4 regions of the Streptomyces sp. NPDC048590 genome follow, and region 2 is predicted to be linked to each of the others. Evidence: riboswitches for the same ligand, from Rfam matches in the RefSeq annotation. Region 2 holds a riboswitch; each other region holds the start of a gene.
What was found. Region 2 has a riboswitch for cyclic di-AMP ahead of ACGFNN_RS04965 (C40 family peptidase). Riboswitches for the same ligand answer to the same signal wherever they lie in the genome.

Region 1: linked by a shared signal. The riboswitch ahead of ACGFNN_RS24390 (peptidoglycan DD-metalloendopeptidase family protein) and the one ahead of ACGFNN_RS04965 (C40 family peptidase) in region 2 are both predicted to bind cyclic di-AMP.
Region 3: linked by a shared signal. The riboswitch ahead of ACGFNN_RS32150 (M23 family metallopeptidase) and the one ahead of ACGFNN_RS04965 (C40 family peptidase) in region 2 are both predicted to bind cyclic di-AMP.
Region 4: linked by a shared signal. The riboswitch ahead of ACGFNN_RS30465 (transglycosylase SLT domain-containing protein) and the one ahead of ACGFNN_RS04965 (C40 family peptidase) in region 2 are both predicted to bind cyclic di-AMP.

Annotation. Positions count from the first base shown of each region.
Region 1 covers NZ_JBICWC010000008.1:325,922-329,710, reverse strand. Annotated here, with positions in the region: gene ACGFNN_RS24405 (helix-turn-helix domain-containing protein) at 1-149, shown strand, start outside; gene ACGFNN_RS24400 (DUF6126 family protein) at 218-391, shown strand; gene ACGFNN_RS24395 (tyrosine-protein phosphatase) at 446-1,270, opposite strand; cyclic di-AMP (ydaO/yuaA leader) riboswitch at 1,696-1,851, shown strand; gene ACGFNN_RS24390 (peptidoglycan DD-metalloendopeptidase family protein) at 1,857-2,771, shown strand; gene ACGFNN_RS24385 (SGNH/GDSL hydrolase family protein) at 2,935-3,759, shown strand.
Region 2 covers NZ_JBICWC010000002.1:104,052-107,840, forward strand. Annotated here, with positions in the region: gene ACGFNN_RS04950 (ATP-binding protein) at 1-179, shown strand, start outside; gene ACGFNN_RS04955 (LysR family transcriptional regulator) at 214-1,125, opposite strand; gene ACGFNN_RS04960 (LysE family translocator) at 1,198-1,833, shown strand; gene ACGFNN_RS04965 (C40 family peptidase) at 1,852-2,322, opposite strand; cyclic di-AMP (ydaO/yuaA leader) riboswitch at 2,326-2,490, opposite strand; gene ACGFNN_RS04970 (hypothetical protein) at 2,865-3,173, opposite strand.
Region 3 covers NZ_JBICWC010000014.1:111,529-115,317, forward strand. Annotated here, with positions in the region: gene ACGFNN_RS32140 (M16 family metallopeptidase) at 1-318, shown strand, start outside; gene ACGFNN_RS32145 (M16 family metallopeptidase) at 345-1,727, shown strand; cyclic di-AMP (ydaO/yuaA leader) riboswitch at 1,941-2,109, shown strand; gene ACGFNN_RS32150 (M23 family metallopeptidase) at 2,122-2,901, shown strand; gene ACGFNN_RS32155 (GntR family transcriptional regulator) at 3,134-3,789, shown strand, end outside.
Region 4 covers NZ_JBICWC010000012.1:170,697-174,485, reverse strand. Annotated here, with positions in the region: gene ACGFNN_RS30470 (hypothetical protein) at 1-370, opposite strand, end outside; gene ACGFNN_RS30465 (transglycosylase SLT domain-containing protein) at 614-1,447, opposite strand; cyclic di-AMP (ydaO/yuaA leader) riboswitch at 1,452-1,637, opposite strand; gene ACGFNN_RS30460 (hypothetical protein) at 1,995-2,225, shown strand; gene ACGFNN_RS30455 (flavodoxin family protein) at 2,592-3,044, opposite strand; gene ACGFNN_RS30450 (ATP-binding protein) at 3,230-3,789, opposite strand, start outside.

The DNA.
Region 1 (3,789 bases), on a different contig from region 2:
GCCCCGGTGACAGCGCGCACTTCGACTCGCTCACCCCGCACCGGATCGGGGCACTCGACGCGGACGGGGCGAGCCTGCTCTTCGTCCACACCCTGCTGCAGAGCCCGGTCGCCGAGCTGTGCCCGGGCAGTGGGGCCCACCGGCTCTGATCCCCGCGCGCGCCGCACGGTGCGTCGCTCCCGTCACCGAGGCCCCCGGGCCGTGAGAGAGGACCGTCATGTCCGATTCGGAGAACTTCGACCCGCTGACCCCGCGCGGGGCCAAGGGCCAGGACACCCAGGAGCGGCGCATGCCCCGTGGCGTCGTGATCCGTCTCTTCGCCTATCTGGTGGCGGGCCACATCGTTGCGGCATTCCTCTTCCTGCTCTTCACCGTGGCGGGCGAGGGGTGAGCCCTCTCGCCCACCACGAGTCCGAGCGTGGCCGAGGAAGCGGCGTCCAGGGCGTCAGGCGCCCTCGACCAGGCGGTCGCGCAGCTTCTCACGGGTCTCGGGGCTGACCTTCAGCCCTTCGAGGAGGTACCGGTCGGTGCCGCCCCAGATCTCGTCGATGGTGGCGAACGCGGCGGCGAGGTAGTCGGAGTGCGCGCCGAAGAGCGGATTGAGCAGCTCCATCACCTCTTCGGACATACCCGTGGCGGACGTGTCGCTGCGCTTCACCTTGTAGCGGCGGTGGGCGTCGTTGGACTTGAGGTAGTCGGCCTCGATGGCCTCCCTGTCCACGCCCACCGCGAGAAGGGTGACAGCGATCGAGAGGCCGGCCCGGTCCTTCCCCGCCGCACAGTGCATCAGGGCCGGCACGCTGTCCTCCGCCAGCGCGTGGAGCACGCGGCTGTGCTCGGAGGTGCGGTCCCTGATGATCGAACGGTAGGAGGCGACCATGCGGTCGGTGCCCTTGCCGTTCGCCAGGATCGAGCGCAGCTGCTCGATGTTGCCGTCACGCACGAGTCGCCAGAACTCGGCGCCGTCGGCCGGGTCGGAGAGCGGAATGCTGACGTTGCGGACGCCGGGCAGGTCCACGTCGTAGCCGTCGAGCTTGTGGTCGGCGGCGTTGCGGAAGTCGAAGACCGTGTGCAGACCGAGTCCGGAGAGGAAGGCCGCGTCCGCCTCGGTGGCGTGGGCGAGGTGCCCGCTGCGGTAGAGGCGCCCGAAACGCACGGTGCGCCCGTCCACGGTGGGAAGTCCGCCGACGTCACGGAAGTTACGGACACCGGTGAGATCGACGTCCGTCGGTTCGGGGCCGGCCGGCGGGACCTCTGGCAGCTGCGTCACAAGGGCTCCTGGGGTGTCGGGCGCCGGCGCCGCTCGCCGACGGGGCACGCTCGCGACGATACGACATGGCTGCATCGAGCAATCGCTTCGGTGCCCCGGCCTCACGGCGACATTTCGATCTGATTTAGCGCGACCAGTAATGAGATGTCCGTATTGATGCATTTGGAATAACATACGCATCTTGTGTGACGGCTTGGCCGCGATGGGTGAGCGGGATCATATCCGTGACGGTGTGTGGCGAATGCGCGCGAGGGCCTTCCTGGTGCCACACGGAAAGCCAAGATCTGTAATCCACGGAGTGTGACGGTAATTCCGCGCCGGAATTGACCTCTCCATTCCACTCCGCAATCCGGCGCTTGTTCGCGGAGTCCGGGCTCGCTTAACGTCACGGTCAATCCGGACGGAACGCCTAATCCTGCCGCCGACCGGAATCCGAACCGACTCACGTGTGGCAGGAGCGGGGGAACCAGGTAAGTCGCCGTCCGGGGGGATCCGGGCGGCTAGGGGTCAAGTCGCGTACCGCGGCCGGGCATCTCCAGTCCGAACCCGACAGCTCACCTCGCAGGCGCCGGAGAGGAATTCCCCCATGCCCGCACGAGGCAAGCACCGTCGCAGGAAGACCGGCCCGATATCCCGAGGCGTCCTCGCCGCAGGGACGGGCGGCGCCGTTCTCGCCCTCCCGCTGATCGGCGCCACCGGCGCCCACGCCGCCGAGCAGTCCGCGCCGGCCGCGAAGTCCGCCGCGGCGCACAGCGCCCCGGCGGCCGCGGCCAAGAAGGCTCCCCGGACCTACTCCGTGGTCGCCGGGGACTACCTGGCCAAGATCGCCGTCAAGGAGAAGATCAAGGGCGGCTGGCACAAGCTGTACAAGGACAACCGTGAGGTCGTCGGCGAGAACCCGAGCCTGATCCGTCCGGGTATGAAGCTGACCCTCGGGGCGAAGGCCTCCGCGCCCGCCGCGAAGTCCACCGAGGCCACGCCCTCCGCGGCGAAGGCAGCGGCACCCGCCACCGAGCGGCAGGCTCCGGCCGGGAAGACGGCCGCCGCTCCGGCCGAGGGGACCCCTGCCACGGGCACCTCCGAGAGCAACACCTCCGGCTACGCCGCGCCGGTCGAGAACCCCAACGTCACGACCCAGTACCGTGCTTCCGGCGCCAGCTGGTCCAGCGGCTACCACACCGGCTCCGACTTCCAGGCGGCCTCCGGCACCAGCGTCCGCTCGATCGGCCCGGGCACCGTGGTCTCCGCCGGCTGGAGCGGTTCCTACGGCAACGAGGTCGTCATCCAGCACAGCGACGGCATGTACTCCCAGTACGCGCACCTGTCCTCCCTCGAGGTCTCCGCCGGGCAGACCGTGACCGGCGGCCAGCAGATCGGCCTCTCCGGTTCCACGGGCAACTCCACCGGCCCGCACCTCCACTTCGAGGTCCGGACGGGACCGAGCTACGGCTCGGACGTCGACCCGATCGCCTACCTGCGTTCGCACGGCGTCGCCATCTGAGTCACGTCACCTGAGGGCAGGGGAGAGGGCGGTGCGCTGCGGCGCACCGCCCTCTCCCCTTATTCCGGCTTTACCAAAAACTGACCGGGTGGTCTTTCTCACCATCCGTCAACCCTTTATTACGGTCGCGTAGGTCACATTCGAAGGTGCAGGATATGCCCTTGTGGCAGACGATTCGAGAAACAGACGAGGCATCATCGGGTCGTACGCGGCGATCGGCGACAGCTTCACCGAGGGCGTCGGAGACCCCGGCCCCGACGGGAGGCTGGTCGGCTGGGCGGACCGGTTCGCGGTCCTGCTCGCGGACCAGCTCCCCGCCCCCGACGCGGTGACCGGTTCCGCGGACGACCCCCACGGGAACTTCCGGTACGCCAATCTCGCCGTACGCGGACGCCTCCTCGACCAGATAGTCGAGGAGCAGGTCCCCCGGGCCAAGGAGCTGGCGCCTGATCTGGTGAGCTTCTGCGCGGGTGGCAACGACATCCTCCGGCCCGGATCCGATCCGGACGACGTGGCGGAGCGCTTCGAGCGAGCGGTCGCCGACCTGACCCGGACGGTCGGAACGGTCATGGTCACCACCGGCTTCGACACCCGTGGCATTCCGGTGCTCAAGCACCTGCGCGGCAAGATCGCCATGTACACCGCCCACGTGCGGTCCATCGCCGACCGCTACGACTGCCCGGTGCTCGACCTGTGGTCCCTGCGGTCGGTCCAGGACCGGCGGGCCTGGGACAACGACCGGCTCCACCTCTCGCCCGAGGGCCACACCCGCGTGGCGCTGCGAGCCGCCCAGGTCCTCGGTCTCGACGTGCCGGCCGATCCCGACCAGGTGTGGCCCCCGCAGATCCCGCGGGGCGCCTTCGAAGTGCGCCGTGACGACATCCAGTGGGCGCGGGAGTACCTCGTGCCCTGGATCGGCCGCCGTCTTCGCGGGGAGTCGTCCGGTGACCACGTCGCCGCCAAGCGACCGGATCTGCTTCCGCTCTGACGGCAGCCGCCGCCGTCCGGGAGCCGGGCG
Region 2 (3,789 bases):
GTCACCCACGCTGGCCCCAACGGCTGCCCGCCGCCGTACGGCAGGACAACGGACGCGGCATGGTGATCATCCGGACCCTGGCGAAGGAGTACGGCGGCCGGCTCACCGTCACGCCCACACCGGACGGGGGCAAGACCGTGTCCATCGCACTGCCGTGGCCGGTGCCCGCGCAGGCCTGACCGGTCCACCCGCGGCCGCCTTGCCCATACCGCTTCATGGGGTGCCGGCCCTCCCGAAACCGTTGCGCAGCAGGGCGACCAGTGACGCCGCGGCGGCGTTCCGGTCCTCCCGGTGCACGACGGAGATGGTCCGCCGGAACGCCGAGGGCTCAAGACGGCGCACGGCGAGGGGGGTCGGTGACATCGAGGCCACCATCTCGGGTACGACCGCCACCCCGAGGCCCGCGCTCACCAGGGCGCACACCAGGGCGTAGCCGGGCGACCGGCAGACCACGGCGGTGGTGGCGCCCGCGTCGGCCAGCGCCCGCTCCACCCCGCGTCGTGGCGGATGATCGGGTGCGCTGCTGATCAGCGGGCGGCCCGCCAGCTCCGCGACCGGCAGGGGGCCGCTGCCTTCCGACAGGATCTGTCCCGGCGCGGTGACCAGGACCAACTCCTCGACGAGCAAAAGCTCGGCGGTCACTCCCGCAGGCAGCGGTTCGGCGGCCGCGGGTTCGTAGGCGTGCGTCAGGGCCAGGTCGGCGTCGCCCGCCGCCACGGCGGCGACCCCGGCGGGTGGTTCGTAGTCGGTGACGGCCAGTTCCACGTCGGGGTGCGCCCTTCGGAAGGCGCTCAGTACCGGCGGCAGAAGATGGATCCCCGCCGTCACGAAGGTGCCGACCCGCAGCCGGCCCCCCGACAGCCCTGCAAGGCGGGCCAGTTCGTGCCGAGCCTGGTCCATCTCGTCCAGCACTCGCCGAGCCCGCCCTGCGAGCAGCTCACCGGCCGGCGTCAGACGCGCGCCGCGATGGTGCCGGACGAGCAGTTCGGCTCCCGCCTCCCGCTCCAGCTTGGCCAGTTGCTGGGAGAGCGCGGGAGCGGTGTAACCGAGTCGCGCGGCGGCGCGTGTGATCGAGCCGGCCTCGGCCACGGCGACCAGGGCCGCGAGCCGCGTCGGGTCGTACATTAAGCGTTCCTTTTGGCAGACCCAGAAGATTCCAAGTACACGCTAAAGGCCTGGCGCCGTCAGTGTGGACGTATGGACGCACAACTGCTCGCATTCGTCGCGGTGGCGGCGGGAATGGTCGCCCTTCCGGGTGCCGACTTCGCCGTGGTCGTACGCAACTCGCTCGAATCCCGCCGGTCCGGCCTGGCCACGGCGGTCGGGGTCGCCGGTGGTCTCGTGGTGCACACGACGCTGGCCGTCGCCGGACTCGCCGCCGTACTCGTCACGATGCCCGCTCTCTTCCGCACCGTACAACTGCTCGGCGGCGTGTACGTGCTGTACCTCGGCCTCAGCGGTCTCCACGCGGTGCGCCGGAGGTCCGCGGAGGCCGCACGGCCGGAGACCGGGGGAGAGGTGGCGCCGCGAGCGGGACGGTCGTTGCGCCAGGGCTTCCTTACCAACGCCCTCAACCCGAAGGCGCCGGTACTCTTCCTCAGCCTCCTCCCGCAGTTCGTACCGGACGGCACACCACCGCTGCCCAGGACACTGCTCCTGGCCTCGGTGGTCGTGCTGCTCGCGCTCGTCTGGTTCCCGGGCGTGGCCCTGATGGTGGACCGACTGGGCCCGTGGCTGCGCCGGCCGCGTGCCGCCCGGGTCGTCGAGGGCGGCAGCGGCGCGGCGCTCACCGCGCTGGGACTCGTCCTGGTGACCGGGCCCCTGCTGCACTGAACCGGGTGGACGGGAGGATCAGTGGACCCTCCCGTACCAGACGTTTCCGGACCAGATCTTCTCCAGCCGGACCACGGCCCCGGTCTTCGGCGAGTGCCAGATCCTTCCGTTCCCCGCGTAGATGCCCACGTGGTACACGCTGCGCCCCGCGTGAAAGAAGACCAGGTCGCCGCGTTGCCGCTGCGACCTGGAGATATGGCGGGTCTTGTTGTACTGCTGCTGGGCCGTGCGGGGGAGTTTCTTCCCGGCCTTCCTGAACGAGTAGAGCGTGAGCCCCGAACAGTCGAAGCGATGGGGGCCGGTGGCTCCCCATCTGTACGGAGCGCCCTTCTTGGAGGCGGCGATCTTCAGCGCTGTGGCCGAATGAGCGGCGGCCTCGGCGTCGTTCACGAATCCGGGGGCCAGCATCGTGGTGCCTACGGCGAATGCGAGAACCGAGGCCGTGCCGACCCGGGCGAACAGAGACGGGACATGAACCTGCGCAGTCATGCGCAACCCTTCGTCAGCCGCCTGTGAAGGATGACCTGTCGGGTTCGGGCTGGCGAAGTTGCCCGGCCGCGCGGTGCGGCTTCACCCCGAGGGCCGTCCGGAACTCCGGCCGGCCCGTTGTGCTCGGGTCCTCCACTCCTGCCGATCCACTTCTGTCGACCAGTCATCCGGGCGGCGGCAGGACTCGGCGTCCGCCCGGACCGCCCCGCCGCGGTGGCGGGGGCTCTTGTCGTCCCAGGGATCTTTACGCAAGGTCTGCCGGATTTCCTCTTGGAAATGTCGATATGTGTCATTCGTCGTTGCTCGTCCGATCGAGTGGGCGGACGTGGGCCGAGTTTTTCGTCCTGGCGCCCCACCGGCCGTGTACCAGCGGTGGAGCTGTTGATTCCGGTACGTGGCCGCGCCCGTCACGCAAGTTGATCTGTCCCTCGTGAGGGGGACCTCCTACGCTGAACGAGCGAGGAAAACTCGTCGCACCATCGGGCGTGTCGTGAAAAACCGCCGAAAGGCCGACCCACGGGCCCGATCCGGTGGCTCCGGATTCAGTCCGAAGCAGTCGGCGGGACGGCGACCCGCGCCGCGCGGCGCTCCCCGTCCAGGATCCGCAGAACCCTCGCCAGGGTCTCCGCGTGGATCTCCGACTCGCCCCGTTCGTGCATCAACGCGAGCGCTTCGCGCAGCGCGACGGCCCGCGACGCGAGGGCCTGTGCGGCTCTGAGTGCTCGGTAGGTGTCGCCGTCGCGAGCCGGGTTGATGCGGCCGACCTGGTCGAGCACCTCCAGGTAGCAGTCGACGAACTCGGCCTCGGCGCGGGTCAGGGCGGGGAGCGGCGGGAACGAGGAAGGGAGCATCGGGCGTTCACCTCGCGGGCTGCGGCGGCTGGGGCGGCTTGCGCTTCCGGTACGTGGTCCACCAGCCCGAACGCGAGCGCGGCCGGGGCGTCGTCGAGGACGGTGTCCCGTTCGATGCCCTGCTGATCTCCCGGTGCGAACGGCCTGTGAGGCGGGCCGGTACGGCCGTGAGCGGTTCGTGCTCGCGGGCCAACTCGCCCACGTGGACGTCCAGGCCGGAGGGCCGGCCCTGTACGAGTTCGCCCAGGGCGGCCCAGGGCGGGTTGCTGGATGACTACCCGCGCTCCGGGCGGGGCATGTCGGTGCACCGGCGCGCCCGCCCCGAGGAGTACGCGGACGGCCGCCCCGGGCGGCAACCTCCACCTCGCAGGTCAGGTATCGCGTGGTGTCGTGGAGTGCCGTCGTCGCCGTGAACGTCCCGCCGGGCAAGTTGCTTCAGAGGCCTACCGGCCCGGTGGGCGGCGCGCCCCATCGGAATGAACCGCCGGCCGGACCGGACGCCGACCGGTCTGCCGGGCGGGTGATGCGCGCGGTCCGCCGAAGGCCGGTGCTCGAGATCGCCGCTGAGCGCCGAGGCTCCGACCGGGACGACTGACGGCCCGTACGGGCGTGCTCG
Region 3 (3,789 bases), on a different contig from region 2:
CTCGCGCGCTTCGCCGAGGAGGGGCCCACCCCCGAGGAAATGGAGCGGGCGCAGGCGCAGTTGGAGCGCGAGTGGCTCGACCGGCTCGGCACGGTCGCCGGCCGTGCCGACGAACTGTGCCGCTACGCGGTCCTGTTCGGGGACCCGCAGCTCGCCCTGACGGCGGTCGGCCGGGTCCTCGCGGTGACGGCCGACGAGGTCAAGGCCGCGGCACAGGCGCACCTGCGCCCCGACAACCGTGCGGTCCTGGTGTACGAGCCGGTCGAACCTGCCGACGAGACGGACGGCACCGAAACGCACGAGGGGGCCGACAAGTGACCGACGCCGCCGTGACTGGAGTAGCGATGGAGTACCACCCGCAGCCGACCGCGGGCGAGGCCAGGCCCTGGGCCTTTCCCGCGCCCGAGCGAGGCGCCCTGCCCAACGGGCTGACGGTGCTGCGCTGCCACCGCCCCGGCCAGCAGGTCGTCGCCGTGGAGATCTTCCTCGACGCACCCCTGGACGCCGAGCCCGAGGGGCTGGACGGCGTGGCCACGATCATGGCCCGAGCGCTGTCCGAGGGCACGGACAAGCGTTCCGCCGAGGAGTTCGCGGCGGAGCTGGAGCGCTGCGGGGCGACGCTCGACGCCCACGCCGACCACCCGGGGGTCCGCGTCTCGCTGGAGGTCCCGGTCTCGCGGCTCGCCAAGGCCCTCGGCCTGGTCGCCGAGGCGCTGCGGGCCCCCGCCTTCGCGGAGAGCGAGGTCGAGCGGCTGGTGGCCAACCGCCTCGACGAGATCCCCCACGAGCAGGCCAACCCCGCGCGGCGCGCCGCCAAGCAGCTCTCCAAGGAACTCTTCCCCGCCACCGCGCGGATGTCGCGCCCCCGCCAGGGCACCGAGGAGACGGTCCGGCGGATCGACGCCGCCGCGGTGCGGGCCTTCTACGAAGCCCACTTCCGTCCGGCCACGGCGACCGCGGTAGTCGTCGGAGACCTCACCGAGGTGGACCTCGACGGGCTGCTCTCCGACACGCTCGGCGACTGGTCCGGCAACGCCGGCCAGCCGCGCCCGGTCCCCCCGATCACCGCGGACGACGCCGGCCGCGTGGTCATCGTGGACCGTCCCGGAGCCGTGCAGACGCAGCTGCTGATCGGCCGTATCGGCGCGGACCGGCATGACAGCGTGTGGCCCGCGCAGGTCCTCGGCACGTACTGCCTGGGAGGCACGCTCACCTCGCGGCTGGACCGCGTGCTGCGCGAGGAGAAGGGCTACACCTACGGGGTCCGGGCCTTCGGACAGGTCCTGCGCTCCACGTCTCCCGGCACGGCGTCGGGGGGAACCGGCGCGGCGATGCTGGCCATCAGCGGTTCCGTGGACACCGAGTCCACCGGCCCCGCGCTGGACGACCTCTGGAAGGTCCTGCGGACGCTCGCGGCCGAGGGGCTCACCGACGCCGAGCGTGAGACCGCCGTGCAGAATCTCGTGGGCGTCGCCCCGCTGAAGTACGAGACGGCCGCCTCCGTCGCGGGGACGCTGGCCGACCAGGTCGAGCAGCACCTCCCGGACGACTACCAGGCCGAGCTGTACGCCAGGCTGGCGGCGACCGGCACCGTCGAGGCCACGGCCGCGGTGGTCAACGCCTTCCCCGTGGACCGGCTGGTCACGGTCCTGGTCGGCGACGCCTCACAGATCGCCGAGCCCGTGAGGGCGCTCGGTATCGGCGAGGTGTCGGTCGTCACCGGCTGACACCGCAGCACATCACCGGCTGACACCACAGCACATCCGGAACCCCGGCGGTCTCGACCGCCGGGGTTCCGTCATCTGTCCGATTCGCCCGGTATCGCAGCTGTTTGCCCTGTGGGATGTCCGACAAAGGCCCCTATCCGTTTGGAGCGGATGAGCCGCCCGATCTAGCGTCGGCTCGGCTGTCCGCCGGACGAATGCCGCAACCGCGGCGACGGGCAGCCATCGCCGAGTCCCCGTCAGGCGCGAGCCTGGGGAGCCGGGGACCCATGAAGTCCCTGGGGTGAATCGGACCCCCGTACCTCGCACGAGGCCCGGGTGCCCGTAGGAGACCTTCCTGCTCCGAACCCGTCAGCTAACCCGGTAGGCGAGAAGGAAGGAAAGGACCAGCCACTCCATGGCGTTCATCCGTGCCACCGGGAAGCACCGTGCCCCGAGCCGCCTGACGCGCAAGGGCGCCGAGGTCGCCGGTATCGCGGCCCTGGCCACCGTCGGTGTCGTCGGCGCCACCGCCTCCCCGGCCCTCGCCGCGGACGCCGAGGCCGCCCCCGCCTCCACCGGTCTCACCCAGACCGTCGCGCTCGACACCTCCCTCGCCGCCCAGATCCAGGCGCAGGCCGAGGTCCAGCAGCACCAGGCCGAGGCCGCCGCCAAGGCGAAGGCCAAGGCGGAGGCGAAGGCAGAGGCCGAGCGCAAGGCGGAAGCCCGCGCCGAGAAGGCGCGCGAGGAGAAGGCGCGTGCGGCGCGCGCCGCCGAGCGTGCCCGGCTGAACGCCTTCCACCTCCCGGTCGCCGGATCTCACGTGACCACCGGTTACAAGTCCGGCGGCTCGCTCTGGTCCTCCGGCAGCCACTCCGGCGTGGACTTCCAGGCTGCCTCGGGCACCTCCGTCGTCGCCGTAGGCGCGGGCACGGTCGTCGAGGCCGGCTGGGGCGGCGCCTACGGCAACAACATCGTGCTCAGGATGAAGGACGGCACGTACACCCAGTACGGTCACCTCTCCTCCATCGGCGTCTCCGTCGGTCAGAGCGTCGGCTCCGGCGAGCAGATCGGCCTCTCCGGCTCGACCGGCAACTCGACCGGACCGCACCTGCACTTCGAGGCCCGCACCACCCCCGAGTACGGCTCGGACATGGACCCCGTCGCCTACCTCCGGGCCCACGGCGTCCAGGTCTGACGTCCGCTCAGCCCTTGGGCACACCACTTCGGCGAAGGCCCCGGCACCCTGTGCCGGGGCCTTCGCCGTGCTGTGACGACGGACCGCGCGGAAGGCTCGGCCGAACTGCGTTCCGGCCAAAAGATATACATGGATTCCGCCCCGCCATCGGAAATTCCCGCCGGTTGCAATAGAGTCACAGAACAGGCGTCGATCGGCCGCGTTTCGCGGGGATTAAGGCGGAGGTTCGGACATGCGCATTCCCGCGCATTCGGTATGCACGGCGATCCGTGACGACATCGTCTCCGGTGTCTACGAGCGCGGCAGCCGCCTCACCGAGGAGGTGCTCGCCCGCCGTTACGGCGTCTCCCGCGTCCCCGTGCGCGAGGCGCTGCGCACCCTGGAGTCCGAGGGGTTCGTCGTGACGCGCCGGCACGCGGGTGCCTGCGTCGCCGAGCCCACGGAGCAGGAGGCCGCCGACCTGCTGGAGATACGGATGCTCCTGGAGCCCCTGGGGGCCGCGCGTGCGGCTCAGCGCCGCAGCGACGCCCACCTCAAGGTGCTCCGCGGTCTGGTGAGACTGGGGCAGGAGCGGGTGCGCCGGGGCGAGGGGGAGGATCTGCGCTCCCTGGGGGGCTGGTTCCACGAGACGCTGGCCCAGGCTTCGGGGAGTCCCGCCCTGATCGCGCTGCTTACCCAGCTCAGGCACAAGATCGCCTGGATGTACGCCGTCGAGCAGCCGGTCCGTCCCGCTGACTCCTGGGCCGAGCACGGGGCCCTCGTGGACGCGGTGGCGCGCCGCGACACCGAGCGGGCCAGGGCCATCGCGACGCAGCACGCGGAGCGGGCCGCCGCCGCACACCGCCTGCGGCGTACGGAGCGGCAGGGGAGGCCGGAGGGTGCTCCCAG
Region 4 (3,789 bases), on a different contig from region 2:
GGACACCGTCGGCGGCGGCCCTGATGGACCCGCGCCGATCGCTGACCTCGAAGACGGGTCCGTCCTCGACGTCGGCGTCCTCACCGCCCGCCTCTGCCTGCGGGGCGGACCCCTTCTGGCCCGGGGCCGTCCCGCCGTCCGCTTCCGCCTCTTCGGCTGCCGTCGGGGCGGCCACGGCCTCCTCGGCGTGCTTCCCGTCGAGAGCGTCCGCGGCATCGGGGTGTCCGGGCTCCTCGGAACCTTCGGGCACCGCCGGGACCGCATCCGCCTCCGTCCGCTCGGGGACAGGGGCCGTCAGGCCCGGGATGTACGCCGGGTCCGTCCCCGCGGCGAATTCGGGCTTCGTCGTCGAATCTATGCGCTGCTCCACGGCGGGCAGTATGGACGACGAACCTGTACGAGACCAGCCGACCGGTCCCGGGCCGTGCGCCGCCGTGGCCGCTTCACGCTCCCCGCCGGTTCGTTCGAGCGCCCTGAGGGCCGCCTTGCGATGCCCGGCGGGTGGCACGAGAAACGACTGGCGGGTGGTGCGGGTTCCGCCGAACCCGCACCACCCGCCAGTCGTTCACCTCGGTCACACCTAGTGCGTCAGCGGTTTCGCCTCCGCGTGGACTCAGTAGGCGCCGAAGACGTTGTCGATGGAGCCGTACCGGTCGGCGGCGTAGTTGCACGCGGCCGTGATGTTGGCGACGGGGTCGTAGCTGTCCATCGAGGTGCCGGGCACGTGGTACGCCTGGAACGTCGGGTCGATGACCTGCAGGAGGCCCTTCGACGGGACGCCGTTGATGGCGTTGATGTCCCAGTTGTTGATGGCCTGCGGGTTACCGCCGGACTCGCGGATGATGTTGCGGTGGATGCCCTCGTAGGTGCCGGGGATGCCGTGCTCGGCCATGACGGCCAGCGACTCCTTGATCCAGCCGTCGAGGTCGTTCGTGTAGGCGGTCTTCTCGGCCGCGGGGGCGGCCTCGGCGGCCGGCGCACCCTCGGCGGTGAGCGACGTCGTACGCTCCGAACGGTCGGCGCGGTCGGCGCCCTTCTCCGCACGGTCGGCAGCCTTGTCCGCGGACTTGCTCCCGCCCTTGGCCGAGATCGTGAGCTCGAGGCCCGCGTGAATCAGGTCGGGGTTGGAACCGACAACCTTCTTGTTGTCCTTGTACAGCGCCTTCCAGCCGCCGCTCACGGAATGCTCGCGAGCGATCTTGGCAAGAGTGTCACCGCGGACGACGGAATAGGTGGTGGACTTGGACTTCTGCGTGGCAATTCCCTTGCCGGACACAGCAGTCGAGGTCGCGGCCTTTTCCACGGCGGCAGGCTGGGCCGGGGCGGCGAAGGCGCCGGTCGCACCGATCAGGGGCAGGGCAAGAGCAGCTCCGCCCGTGCTCACGGCGATGATGCCGCGGGTGAGCGAACTGGTCCTGACACGACGGTGCTTACCGTTTTCGGGCATGCTGAATTCCTCTCCGTCGCCTGCGAAGTGAGCTGTCGGGTTCGAGCTGGAGATGCCCGGCCGCACCTGGATGCGACTTCACCCCGAGCCGATCCGTCAGCCGGATCGGCACTTACCTGGGTCCCCCGCTCCTGCCGTACGAGAAGTGGTCGGGTTACCGGACGGCGGCAGGATTCGGCGTTCCGTCCGGGAGTGATGGTGACCGTAGGCGAGAAATAGGGAAAGGAACAAGCCTGGCGGAGTGATCACAATTCATTCGGAAGATCAATTCACAGGAATTCATGTAATCCACCCCACACCGCGCCATCCATTTCTCTTGGTACGCAAGGGCCCCGCCCCCGCCGGGCCGACGTCAGGAGCCCGTAAGGTGACCCTGGTCACCGAGTCCGATTCGGGCGTTTTGCTCCCGAGCGAAGGGGCCCAGGTCACACGAAATGGCCTTTTATGGATTACGGGATTAATTTCTAAAATCAATCCAAATCGGGCATACGGTCCATGTGGAGCACCTCGGGCATACATGGACTGATGGCGTGGAATCGATCGCCTCATGACCGAGACACCTCATGCCTCCACGCCCCGGATCACCGTGCTGCCCGTCCAGCCCGGTGATCCGCCGTTCCGCATCGTGGAGATCGACGGAGAGGTGATCGGGGGCGCCACCGGGATGGCGGATGTGCTGCTCGCCGCCGCGGCTGCGGGAATTCCGGTCCATGATCTGGACGACCCGGATTCCGTGCGGTGGGTGGGTGGCGGCAAGCTCAGCTGGACTCCCCGCTGAGGCCGGACAACCGGCAAGCGGCCCCGGGCCTGCAGAGGTTCCCGGGCCGGCCGGAAGACGGTCAGGGGAGATCGTCGGTGGTTCAGACCGGGGACGGCTCGCGGACGCTCGGCAGGGCGAGGTCGCGGCCCGGTCGACGGGAGCGGCTGCCGGGAAATGGAAACGCGGCGACTGCGGGAAGGCGGGCCGGATTGCGCCGGACGTCGCGTCGTGGCACCCCTGCCCCCGCGGCGACCGGCGGGGGCAGGCAGGGGACGCTCTCTCCGGCAGGAGACGTCGCCCACCCGGGGCGAGGGCGTTCCCGCCTTCCCGGCCGAGGGCGATCCCGCGCCTCCCCGGGCCGAGGCGCGTTCCCACCTCCCCGAGTCAGTCCATCAGGCCGGCGGCGACCGTCGCGCCCAGTTCCCAGCACGCCTCGGTGTCCGTCCTGCCCGGCTCTCCGGTGACGGTCACCGACTCGGCCGCACGTCGCCAGCCGAGGCCGGTGGTGATGGTCTCGATGCCCCGCACGGCTCCCGTGACATCGCTGCCCCCGTGGACGTAGAAGCCGAAGGGGCGGCCCTTCGTCGTGTCCAGGCACGGGTAGTAGATCTGGTCGAAGAAGTGCTTCAGGGCGCCGGACATGTAACCGAGGTTCGCCGGGGTGCCGAGCAGATAGCCGTCAGCGGCGAGCACGTCGGACGCGGTGGCCGACAGCGCGGCCCTGCGCACGACGCGTACGCCCTCGACGTCCTCCGTGGTCGCGCCGGCGACCACCGCCTCGAACAAGGCCTGGCAGTTGGGCGATGGAGTGTGATGCACGATCAGCAGAGTGGCCACACCCCGACCCTGCCGCCCCTGCCCGCCGGACGCAAACCCCCGGGCTCGTGCTGGTGGGAGGGGCGGCCGGACGGCAAGGGTCGCGTGACCGGTACGGGCCGTTCCTCGCCGCGCTGCCCGAGCCCCGCCGACGAAGCCACGCCCGGTCCGCACGGACTCCCTTCCGGCCGGTCCGCCGTCAGCCGTCAGCCGTGGGACCGGTGGTCTCGCCCGTCTCGCCGGTCGTCGAGACGGACGGCCAGGTCCGGCCAGTGTCCGGCCCACCGCAGCGGATCATCCGCGGAGGGCAGCCGTCCCGGACCGAGGGCCCTGTCCGGCAGGAAGCGTACGCAGGTCCCCGTGGACCCGTCGGTCTCGACGGGCTCCAGGCCGGTCACCGGGAGGCCGTGCTCGTAGCGCCGGCTCCAGGCTCCGTTGACACGTCGGTTCGTGTGGACCAGCCACTCGCTCAGTGCCGCGACGACCGACATGCCACGACGAGGATGTCCGTCCGGGAGCCGTTCCGCCTCCGGGTGGTCGAAGAACCGTAGGTCCTTCGTGGCCATGACGGGCTTCTGCACCGCCCGTCCGGTCTCGTCGAACCTGGTGTCGGTGCCCCGCCCGTCGTCACTCACGGACACGGAGCCGTCGCTGTGCAGCGTGACCTCGCAGCGCCCGCCGCCCCGACTCGCGGCCTCGTCGGCGGCGTACGCGACGACCTCGAGAACCAGGTGTCCGGGCCCGCCCGGTGCGAACCGGGCGGGAT